2 regions of the Virgibacillus byunsanensis genome follow, and region 1 is predicted to be linked to the other one. Evidence: predicted binding sites of a transcription regulator. Region 1 holds the regulator's gene; the other holds the start of a gene.
The links. The regulator LexA, encoded in region 1, represses DNA repair genes until DNA is damaged. The targets are predictions, from matches to a motif close to CGAACATATGTTCG.
Positions count from the first base shown of each region.

Region 2: a site for LexA is predicted at 2,751-2,764, ahead of uvrB (excinuclease ABC subunit UvrB). Genes of this name have one in related genera too.

Region 1 is NZ_JBHTKJ010000012.1:91,762-97,975, reverse strand. It holds gene ACFQ3N_RS05685 (methionine gamma-lyase family protein) at 1-1,114, shown strand, start outside; gene ACFQ3N_RS05680 (MerR family transcriptional regulator) at 1,302-1,694, shown strand; gene glnA (type I glutamate--ammonia ligase) at 1,818-3,155, shown strand; gene lexA (transcriptional repressor LexA) at 3,243-3,866, opposite strand; gene ACFQ3N_RS05665 (YneB family resolvase-like protein) at 4,165-4,803, shown strand; gene ACFQ3N_RS05660 (DUF896 domain-containing protein) at 4,891-5,124, shown strand; gene tkt (transketolase) at 5,243-6,214, shown strand, end outside.
Region 2 is NZ_JBHTKJ010000026.1:73,820-80,033, reverse strand. It holds gene ACFQ3N_RS10735 (metallophosphoesterase) at 1-585, opposite strand, end outside; gene ACFQ3N_RS10730 (MGDG synthase family glycosyltransferase) at 687-1,823, shown strand; gene ACFQ3N_RS10725 (FixH family protein) at 1,857-2,603, opposite strand; gene uvrB (excinuclease ABC subunit UvrB) at 2,834-4,816, shown strand; gene uvrA (excinuclease ABC subunit UvrA) at 4,824-6,214, shown strand, end outside.

The sequences.
Region 1 (6,214 bases):
CAACAGAGTTAGTGATAGCCATTTTAATTCAACAACCGGTTATGGATATGACGATTTTGGACGAGATGTATTAGAAGCGGTATATGCTGACGTGTTCGGTGGCGAGGATGCTCTTGTACGACCACAAATTGTATCCGGAACACACGCTATTTCGACAACGCTTTTCGGTCTTTTACGTCCTCAAGATGAACTATTATATATTACAGGAAAACCTTATGATACCCTAGAGTCGGTTATAGGTAAAACAGGTGTTAATACGGGATCGCTACTAGATTACGATATAGTATATAACGAAGTAGAGTTAAGACAGGATGGTAGTGTTAATTACAGTGAGATAAGCAAGAACATATCTTTCAAAACAAAGGTCGTTGGGATCCAGCGATCTAAAGGATATGATGATCGACCATCATTTTCCATAAGTGATATGGAAAAAATGATAACGTTTGTTAAAGAAATAAATCCAGAAATTATAGTATTTGTAGATAACTGCTATGGTGAATTTGTTGAAAAGAGGGAACCATTACATATAGGAGCAGATATCATTGCTGGATCATTAATAAAAAATCCAGGTGGAGGGATTGTACGGGCTGGTGGATACATAGTAGGGAAGAAAGAACTCGTATTACAATGTGGACACAGACTTACCGCTCCTGGACTAGGAAAGGAAACTGGTGCAACATTACATATGTTGCAGGAAATGTTTCAAGGATTTTTTCTAGCTCCTCATGTCGTTGGAGAAGCATTAAAAGGGGCTATATTTACATCGAGACTATTGGAACTAATTGGTTATAATACATCACCTGGTTATAATACGACCCGAACAGATCTAATTCAATCCGTTACATTTCAAAATGCTGAACAAATGGTAGCATTTTGCCAAGTTATACAGCAGAATTCTCCCGTTAATTCATTCGTGACCCCTTATCCAAGTGAAATGCCAGGGTACACAGATGACGTTATTATGGCTGCAGGAACATTTATTCAGGGCGCAAGTTTAGAACTGACAGCAGATGGCCCTTTAAGAGAACCCTACACTGCCTTTGTGCAAGGGGGGTTAACATATGCCCATGTAAAAATTGCCTTGCAAGAAGCGATAAAACACCTGTTAGAATAGGTGAAAGATGAAGAGTTGGTTAACACAACTCTTTTTGCTTTACTTCTATGTCAACCTAATCAAGTACAAAAGGTTTTTGTTAAAAATACTTACGCCCCCATATATGTTAGGATAGTTAACATTGTTTTGACAAAGTAGTTAACATATTGTATACTTTAAAATATAATAAGGAAAGGGGTTATGCATGATGGACGATCAGGAGCGTCGTTCTATGCCCTTATTTTCAATAGGTATAGTTAAACAGCTTACAGAATTAACAGCCAGACAAATTCGATATTACGAAGAACATAAATTAGTGCATCCAGCTAGAACGAGTGGGAATCAACGATTGTTCTCTTTTAATGATGTAGATCGCCTACTTGAAATTAAAGATTTATTGGATAAAGGCATTAATATGGCCGGCATTAAACTCTTACTTATCAAAGAGGAACAACCTAGCAATACTTACACAGAAGAAGCTCCAGACCAAACATTAACTGATAAAGAATTACGTAAATTACTCAGAAATGAATTGATCCAAGCTGGTAGATTTGGAAAGTCAAGTCTAAGACAAGGAGAGCTATCAAGGTTTTTCCACTAGACCCGAACAGGTAAGAGATAGCGCTTTAACCTAAAAGGTTTTCTTATTCAGTCAAACAACTATATGTTTAATACTTTTTTAAGTGTTAATATAAATTTCCATTAAAAAATAGGAGGAGAATACATGAGTTCTACTTTAACTAAAGAACAGATTATGAAAATGATTGACGAAGAAAACGTACGTTTTATCCGTCTACAATTTACGGATATGCTAGGTACAATCAAGAATGTCGAGATTCCATTAAGTCAATTGGATAAAGCATTTGATAACAAGATGATGTTTGATGGATCATCTATTGAAGGGTTTGTTCGAATTGAAGAATCAGATATGTATCTACGTCCTGATTTAAGTACATTTGTTGTATTTCCTTGGACATCTGACAAAGGAAAAGTAGCACGCTTTATTTGTGATATTTATAATCCAGACGGTACACCGTTTGAAGGGTGTCCTCGTTATAACTTAAAACGTAACTTAGTGAAAATGGAGGAGCTTGGATTCTCTGCATTTAACATTGGGACAGAACCAGAATTCTTCTTGTTTAAATTAGACGAGAAAGGTGATCCTTCATTAGAATTAAATGATAGAGGCGGTTACTTTGACTTAGCACCTACCGACTTAGGTGAAAACTGTCGACGTGATATCGTTTTAGAGCTAGAAGAAATGGGATTTGAAATTGAGGCATCTCACCATGAAGTTGCACCTGGACAGCATGAAATAGATTTTAAGTATTCGGATGCAGTTAAACATGCTGATGATATTCAGACGTTTAAATTAGTTGTTAAAACAATTGCAAGGAAACACAATTTACATGCTACATTTATGCCAAAACCACTTTTTGGTGTTAATGGTTCTGGAATGCACGTAAATATGTCACTATTTAAAGATGGCGAGAATATGTTTTTTGATAAATCTGGTGAAATGGAGCTAAGTGATGTTGCATACCAATTTACTGCAGGAGTCATTAAACACGCAACAAATTTCACTGCAGTAACGAATCCAACTATTAATTCATATAAAAGACTCGTTCCTGGATACGAAGCACCTTGTTATGTGGCTTGGTCTGGAGCAAATAGAAGTCCATTGATTCGAATTCCTTATTCACGTGGTTTAAGTACACGAATTGAAGTGAGAAGTGTTGATCCATCAGCAAATCCATATATGGCGATGGCGGTATTATTAGCTTCAGGATTAGATGGGGTTGAAAACAAACTAACTCCTCCTACTCCAGTTGACCGAAATATTTACGTAATGGATCGTGCAGAGCGTGAGAAAAATGGTATTAAAGATTTACCTGCTACATTAATAGACGCTTTAGAAGAGATGCAAAAAGATAGTACCATTGTAAATGCACTAGGTGAACATTTATTTGAACACTTCATCGAAGCAAAGGAAATTGAATGGGATATGTTCCGTACAACTGTACACCCGTGGGAACGCGAACAATATCTAACTTCATATTAAAGCTTGAAGTTAAATAATTTAGTAATACTAAAGAACCCCTTGATAAAAAATATATCAAGGGGTTTCTTAATGTAAATCATAATCCGATTAATGAATGTTTCGATACAACCCTATCACTTTTCCAAGGATCGTTACATTTCGGTAAATCAATGGTTCCATTGTGGCGTTTTCTGGTTGCAGACGGATATGATCCTTCTCTTTGAAAAAGCGTTTTACAGTTGCTTCATCTTCCTCTGTCATTGCTACAACAATGTCACCGTTTTGTGCAGTATTCTGCTGCTTCACGATAACCATATCCCCATCCAGGATACCAGCTTCTATCATGCTTTCACCTTCAATAACAAGTACGAATACATTCTCATCTGGTCCTGCACTTGAGCTTGGTAAAGGAATAAATTCATCGATATTTTCAACTGCTGTTATTGGTATACCTGCTGTAACTTTACCGATTACTGGAGCATAGCGTGCTTCTTCTCTAGGTATGCTACTTCCCTCTGATAGATTAAGAACTTCAATCGCTCTTGGTTTAGTAGGATCTCTTCTTATGAATCCTTTACTTTCTAACCTTGATAAATGCCCGTGTACAGTAGAACTTGAAGCCAAACCAACAGCTTCAGCTATTTCTCTAACAGAAGGTGGATAACCTTTATGCGATACTTCCTCTTTAATGTAATCCAGTATTGTTTGTTGTCTTTTTGAAAGTTTTGTCATCTAGCGAACACCTCGCGCATAGGATTTATTAATGATAGTTTATCACTTGGTATATGAAAAAGCAAACATTCGTTCGCGAATCTGTTGACAAGATCATATGTTCGGTTTAGAATGATATCAGAGATGAACACGAACAAAAGTTCTTACTTTATTTGAAGGGGCTGATTTATATGTTTGAAAAAGTGACAAAAACGGATGTATTTTATTTAGTTTCTTTTGCATTGACGTTAGGATTTTTATATTTCACAATGATAACTAGCGCATAATATATGTGATTTTATAGTAAGGAGTAATTGGGTTGAATGCTATTATTTATTGTCGAGTAAGTACAGATAAAAAAGAACAAGAAACCTCATTAAAAAGACAAAGAGAAGAACTGACTGCTTTGGCAAGTAAAAACCAATTTACTGTTTTTGATTGTATTGAGGAACAGATGAGTGGTTATGAAATAGACCGGGAAGGTATTTTTAAAATGCTAGATTACTTTTCATCCGGTAAAGCAGACATCCTACTCATACAAGATGAGACACGACTAGGTCGCGGTAATACTAAAATTGCTTTATTTCATCAACTGCAGAAATTAAACATTACCATTTATACAGGTAGCCATGACGGAGAACTGGTATTATCTGAGTCAGATTCAATGGTTCTACAAATAGTAGGTATTGTAGAAGAATACCAGCGTAAGTTACATAACACGAAAATCAAACGAGGTATGAAAAAAGCAGTTGATAACGGATTTGATCCGACACAAAACTTTTCAAACAAGTTTAAAGCACCTGGAAGGGAACGAATTGAATTCCCAATTGAAGAAGTGGTACGATTAAGGGAAAATAAACTTTCTTTCGATGAGATTACAAAGACTCTTAATGGGCTAGGATTTTCTGTTTCCAAAGCAACTGTACACCGTCGTTTCCAGGAGTACCAAAATGCTTGAATATAACCAATAGAAAGCGTAATATAAAAAAGCAAGAACTGCACTTTAGTTCTTGCTTTTTCTATGTTTCAAAGGAGGATGAGCTAAATGATTTCTGAAGAAAAATTACAACGGATAAATATACTTGCCAAAAAAGCAAAAAACAGTGGTTTAACATCAAAAGAAAAAGAAGAGCAACAAGAGTTGAGACAAGAGTATCTAAAAAATGTAAGAAAGTCTTTTAAAAACCAATTTAAAACGATGACCGTAATGGATCCAGAAGGAAATGATGTAACTCCCAAAAAGGTTAGAGATATGCAAGAACGAAATAAGAAACATTAACTTGTTTTTCACTTTTTCAAGATGTTTCTGTTATTGCTTGTTACTAGCTATGTTTCATTATAGAATGAGAAAGGATACAGTAAGCCAGTAAGCCTTTAAAATTGAAAGGGGAATTTTCATGGTAAAAAACGTTGAACAACAATCAATTAATACAATACGTACACTATCAATTGATGCAATCGAAAATGCTAACTCTGGACACCCAGGTTTACCAATGGGTGCTGCTCCTATGGCGTATACGTTATGGACAGACTTTATGAATCACAATCCAAAACATTCAAAATGGTTTAATAGAGATCGATTCGTATTATCAGCAGGTCATGGTTCCATGCTGTTATACAGTTTACTGCATTTGTCCGGGTATGATGTAACGATTGATGACTTAAAGAATTTCCGTCAATGGGATTCTAGAACACCTGGGCATCCAGAAGTTCATCACACAGATGGTGTAGAGGCAACAACTGGACCATTAGGTCAAGGTTTAGCAATGTCTACTGGTATGGCTATGGCAGAGGCACATTTATCTGCTAAATATAACAAAGATGACATTTCCATCATTGATCATTATACGTATGCGCTTGTTAGTGATGGAGACTTAATGGAAGGTATATCACATGAATCAGCATCATTAGCAGGTCATTTAGGTTTAGGTAAACTTATTGCATTATATGATTCAAACGATATTTCCTTAGACGGTGAATTAGATCGTGCGTTTTCAGATAATACAGACCAACGATTTAAAGCATATGGTTGGCAAGTAATTCGTGTTGAGGATGGAAACGATACCCAAGCATTAAGAAGTGCAATTACGGAAGCTCAAAAAACTACTGATCAGCCAACATTAATTGAAGTGAAAACAGTGATAGGATATGGTTCACCAAACAAATCTGCTTCAGCTGCATCACATGGTGCGCCACTTGGTAAAGATGAAGTTCAATTAACAAAAGAAAACTATGAGTGGACACATGAAGAATTTCATGTTCCTGAAGAAGTGTATGCTGATTTTAAAGAAAAGATCGTAAAAAATGGGGCAGATGCCGAAGATAATTGGAACCAATTATTTGCAGCTTATAAAGAGAAGTACCCGGAA
Region 2 (6,214 bases), on a different contig from region 1:
TTCTGCCATATCAAGTACAACAGTTGGGTCATGGGTTAAGATAATATTCGTTCCCTGTTTTACTTGCTGGAATGACATGGAAACATCACTTCGGTTTGTACTGTAATCATCTATACCAATAATGTTTATGGTTTGTCCGTTTGCTGTTATTGTTTCACTCGAGTTTTGTAATACGGTGCAATTGTATTGTGTCAAAACATTTTTTAAGGTGTTTAAATCATTTTCCTTTAACACATAATCATGATTCCCTAAAACTGCATATATTCCATACTTTGGCTGAATGTCGTTTAATACTTTCAAATATGGAATCAATTTGGGGATACTACGTTTGCGATCCAGAAAATCTCCGGTTAGGGCGATTAAATCCACAGATTTGTTTTCTAGTTTTTTAGCCAATTGTTCGGGCTTTAGTGAAATATTTTCTAAATGCAAGTCTGAAAGATGCAGAATGGATAATGATTCTGTTGAACTAGTTACTGATTTTGACGCTATCTTTATATTATTTATCTTTATATCTTGTGTGTTTTTATAAGCTTTATAGATAAGAAAACCAATTATAACAATAGATAAAATTGTATAAATCATGTTAGTCTCTCCTCTCCGAATAGAGAGTATAACATGTATTTGTTGTCATTTCATTGGTAATTGAAGGATAAATCCAAAAGGAAACAGATGGAGATGGACGTATGAAAGAGATTCAAGTTAAGGAAGAGGCCTTGTTTTTACCATTTATGCAGATTCCATCAGGACATCATCATGTCGCAGATGCATTAATGTATGAGTTGCAAAACTGTAAAGATGAACTGTACTGTGACAAAGTTGATATATTATCATATAGCTATGGAAGAATCGAAAAGCTTGTATCGTCCACATATCTAACATGGATCAAACTTTTACCAGACGTTTATAATTGGCTTTATTATCAGTCAGCATATAAAAAGGTTTCTCGGCGGAATCGCAATCACCTCTATGAAACATTATTTATGTATTTCTTCAAACGACTGATGAATGAGAAGAACCCAACCATTCTATTTTGTACACATTGTCTGCCCTCAAATATCGCTGGTGTTTTGAAACAACAAGGAAAATTAAATAATATTGTTGTGAATGTTTATACTGATTTTTTTGTAAATCGTGTGTGGGGACTAGAAGGAATTGATTATCATTTTGCACCATCCTTACATGTGAAAGATCATTTGCTGGAACAAGGAGTACTTGAAAATCGTATTTATGTTACAGGAATCCCTGTTCATCCTGCCTTTAATGGAAACGAGATTAGTAACAAGAGCTATAGTACTAAGGAACAGCCAATTTCCGTTTTAGTTACAGGAGGGAATTTAGGGGTTGGAACTTTAGAGAAGTTAGTAACAAATACAGACGGTCAGGTTCACTATTATGTACTTTGTGGTACAAATGAGGCATTGTATCACCGGTTGTGTAATGAGGAGAATTCACTTGTCACACCACTGCCATATATCACTTCACGTATGAAAATGAATAGATTGTACGATAAGGTAGATGCAGTTATAACAAAGCCAGGAGGGGTCACCATAAGTGAATGTTTAAAGAAAGGTAAGCCCACTTTTGTTTATAATCCTCTTCCTGGACAAGAAAGAATAAATGTGGAGCAATTGGAACAATTAGGCGTCATCATGCCATTAGACAAAGATAGCGATGTAGAACAGCAAGTGTTACGTTATTTTCAGGATAGCGCAAAGCAAAATTATTTGAATCAAAAAATACAAGTCTATAATCAAAGCCTAGAAAGTAAATCAATAACGACCATACTAGAAGAAATCATAAATAAAAAAATAAAACATTAGCAATTATTCTGCTAATGTTTTATTGATTTTCGCTTAGTTCACATGAAAAGTAAATTCTTTATGGTCATGAATATCTTCTTTTTTTACATGTACATTAACAACATAATCAACGCGCTCATCAAAGGTAACCTCAGCTACGTATTGGCCGGGGGAGTTTTCGTTTGCTTCTATCCAATTATGTTCTTCTGCTCCTTCATGCCAAATTTCTAGTGAAATAGTTGCAGACTCAAGGGCCTGGTCTTCATGTTGTAACTCTACGGTTAAATCATAGGAATCACCAACAGTTATATTTTCTGGTTGATGAAGCTGGATCGATACATGGGAATCGCTGTGATCACTATCGTCATCGTGTTCGGATTCTGCTTCTGCAGATGGCTCCACATCACCTACTCGTACTTCCTTTTGTGGCATGGCGTGCATTCCCCGTGCAGTAACATGGGATTGAACCATGTATATACCTTCTTTAGAAAATGCCTTTTCAATTGCATAGACACCATTTCCTTCATGTTTTGCTTCGATCATTTCGCTTTCATCTTTTTCAGTGTCTTTCCATATTTCAAAATCAACTTCATCAGCATCTTCAACAGGGTTATCAGCTTGAGTAACGGTTGCCGAGAAAACGGTCAATTCGTCGGCATTTACTTGTTCAGGAGCTTCTAATTGAACATCAATTGCTTGAACAGCATCCTCATTGTTACCACTACTGGAGTCTTCTTCTTGACCACAAGCTGATAAAACAACGATAATAATGAATAAAAATAGGTATGATATATTTTTCATAGATATGTTCCTTTCAAATAATAGTAAGAGCTAACTTGATTATAGGATAGAGAGCAAACGGAAACAATGTTAATCCTGTGAAACCTTTGTGAATGATTTTTCATATAAATAAACGGGTAGTAGTAAATAAATTCTAATCAAAACAATCGAATATTTGTTCGTATCTATGTTAAACTATATAAATAATTATGATAAACTATTAAGTAGGAAGATGAACGGAGGCTTGCCTTGTGATAAATCAGTTTGAACTTGTGGCGCAATACGAGCCACGGGGAGACCAACCAAATGCAATAAAAGAAATAGTAGATAAAGTTCAATCGGGGCAGCGGCATCAAACATTACTTGGAGCAACCGGTACAGGAAAAACGTTTACGATGTCCAATGTTGTTACAGAAATAAATAGACCAACACTTGTGATTGCACATAACAAAACCCTGGCAGGACAGCTGTATAGTGAGTTTAAAGAGTTTTTTCCAAATAATGCTGTTGAATACTTTGTTAGTTATTATGACTACTATCAACCAGAAGCATACGTGCCATCAAGCGATACATTTATTGAAAAAGATGCAAGCATAAACGATGAAATTGATAAACTTCGACACTCAGCAACATCATCTTTATTTGAACGACGTGATGTATTAATTGTTGCAAGTGTGTCTTGTATATATGGGTTAGGTTCACCAGAAGAATATCGTAGTCAAGTACTATCTTTAAGAATGGGAATGGAAAAGGATCGTGATCAGTTATTACGCGATCTCGTGGATATTCAATACGCGCGAAATGATATAAACTTTCAGCGTGGTACGTTTCGTGTACGTGGGGATTCGGTAGAAATTATCCCTGCATCTCGTGAAGAACACTGCATCCGGATTGAGTTTTTTGGAGATGAAATCGATCGGATACGAGAAGTAGATGCATTAACTGGTGAAATTGTGGGTGACCGTGAGCATATTGCCATTTTCCCAGCATCACACTTTGTTACACGTGAGGAAAAGTTAAAAAAAGCAATTGTTAATATTGAGAAGGAATTAGAAGAACGTCTAAAAGAATTGCGTGATGAGAATAAACTTCTAGAGGCACAACGATTAGAACAGCGTACAAATTATGATATTGAAATGATGAAGGAAATGGGATTTTGCTCTGGAATTGAGAACTATTCGAGACATTTAACATTTCGAGAAGCTGGGTCAACCCCATACACACTACTGGATTTCTTTCCAGATGATTTCTTAGTAGTTGTCGATGAATCACATGTTACACTACCACAGATTCGAGGCATGTATAATGGTGATAAAGCTCGAAAGCAAGTGTTGGTTGATCATGGTTTTCGATTGCCATCAGCAATGGATAATCGCCCCTTGAAATTTGATGAATTTGAAAAGAAAACCAACCAACTTGTGTATGTTTCTGCAACTCCTGGACCATACGAGTTAGAACATACTCCTGATATGACAGAGCAAATTATACGTCCAACAGGGTTGTTGGATCCTAAGATTGATATAAGGAAAATTGATGGTCAAATTGATAATTTAATCGGTGAAATTAATAAGCGTTCTGCTTGTAATGAACGCGTTCTTGTTACGACATTAACGAAAAAAATGTCAGAGGATTTAACCGATTATTTAAAAGAAATAGGGATCAAGGTGGCATACTTACATTCTGAGATTAAAACATTGGAACGAATTGAAATAATTCGTGACTTACGTGTAGGAAAGTATGACGTACTTATTGGAATTAATCTATTACGGGAAGGTTTAGATATTCCAGAAGTTTCACTAGTTGCGATCCTTGATGCGGACAAAGAAGGATTCTTACGATCAGAACGTTCCCTTATACAGACCATGGGACGTGCAGCACGAAATGAAAACGGTGAAGTTGTCATGTATGCTGATCGGATCACTAACTCGATGCAAGTGGCAATTGATGAAACAACACGTCGCCGTGAAATACAACATGCATTTAATGAAAAACATGAAATTAAACCAACTACTATTAAAAAAGATGTACGTGATGTAATTCGTGCTACTGTAGCTGCTGAGGACCAGGACGGTACCGAAGAGAAGACAAAGAGTCTTGCAAAGCTAACGAAAAAAGAAAAATCAAAAGTAATCAAACAAATGGAGAAGGAAATGAAGGAAGCAGCAAAGTCGCTTGATTTTGAGAAGGCTGCAGAACTTCGTGATATATTACTTGAACTTAAAGCGGAAGGATGACTTATCCATGCCTAGTAAATCAATTCAAATACAAGGTGCCAGAGCCCATAATTTAAAAAACATTGACGTAACTATACCGAAAAATAAACTTGTAGTCTTAACAGGATTATCCGGATCCGGTAAATCTTCACTTGCGTTTGATACGATATATGCAGAAGGTCAACGACGTTATGTTGAATCATTATCGGCGTATGCACGTCAGTTCTTAGGGCAAATGGATAAACCAGATGTTGATGCAATTGAAGGTTTGTCCCCAGCCATTTCAATTGATCAAAAAACGACAAGTAAAAACCCACGTTCAACCGTTGGTACAGTAACCGAAATCTATGATTATTTGCGCTTATTATACGCACGTGTTGGTCGGCCTACTTGTCCAAAACATGGAATTGAAATTAGCTCACAAACAGTACAGCAGATGGTAGACCGTATCTTACAGTATCCCGAACGAACAAAGATGCAAATTCTGGCACCTGTTGTTTCAGGTCGTAAGGGTGAGCATGCCAAGATCTTTGAAAAGCTGAAGCAAGAAGGTTATGTTCGTATCCGGGTGGATAAAGAAATGCGAGAAGTAACTGATGATATTCAACTTGAAAAAAACAAAAAACATTCTATTGAAGTAGTTGTCGACCGGATTGTTGTAAAGGACGGTGTAGCTAGTCGTTTAAGCGATTCTATAGAAACAGCACTTGGGTTGGGTGAAGGAAAGATCATAGTCGATGTTATTGGAGAAGAAGAATTGATGTTTAATGAAAATCATGCTTGTCCAATTTGTGGGTTCTCCATAGGCGAACTGGAGCCAAGGTTATTTTCATTTAACAGCCCTTATGGTGCTTGTTCTAAATGTGATGGTTTAGGAACAAATTTGGAAGTTGACCTTGAATTAGTTATTCCAGATTGGGGAAAATCATTAAATGAACATGCAATTGCAGCGTGGGAACCAATCAGCTCACAGTATTATCCTCAATTATTGAAGAGTGTCTGTAATCATTACGATATCGATATGAGCGTGCCCGTTAAAAAGATACCGAAAGACAAATTGGATATATTATTATATGGAAGTGGAAAAGAGAAGATTCGTTTCCATTATGTAAATGAATATGGCAATACAAGGGACAATCAAATTAATTTTGAAGGTGTGTTAACTAACGTCGCGCGCCGTTACCGAGAGACGTCATCTGATTTTATACGAGAGCAGTTAGAAAAGTATATGGCGCAAACTAACTGCCCGACCTGTGATGGTTATCGCTTAAAGAAAGAAGCTTTAGCGGTCTTGGTTAATGGTAAACATATTAGTAATACTACCGATTTTTCCATTACGGAGGCGAAGGACTTTTTCAGCAATTTATCATTAACTGAAAAAGAAGAGAAAATTGCCCGAATGATCTTAAAGGAAATTTA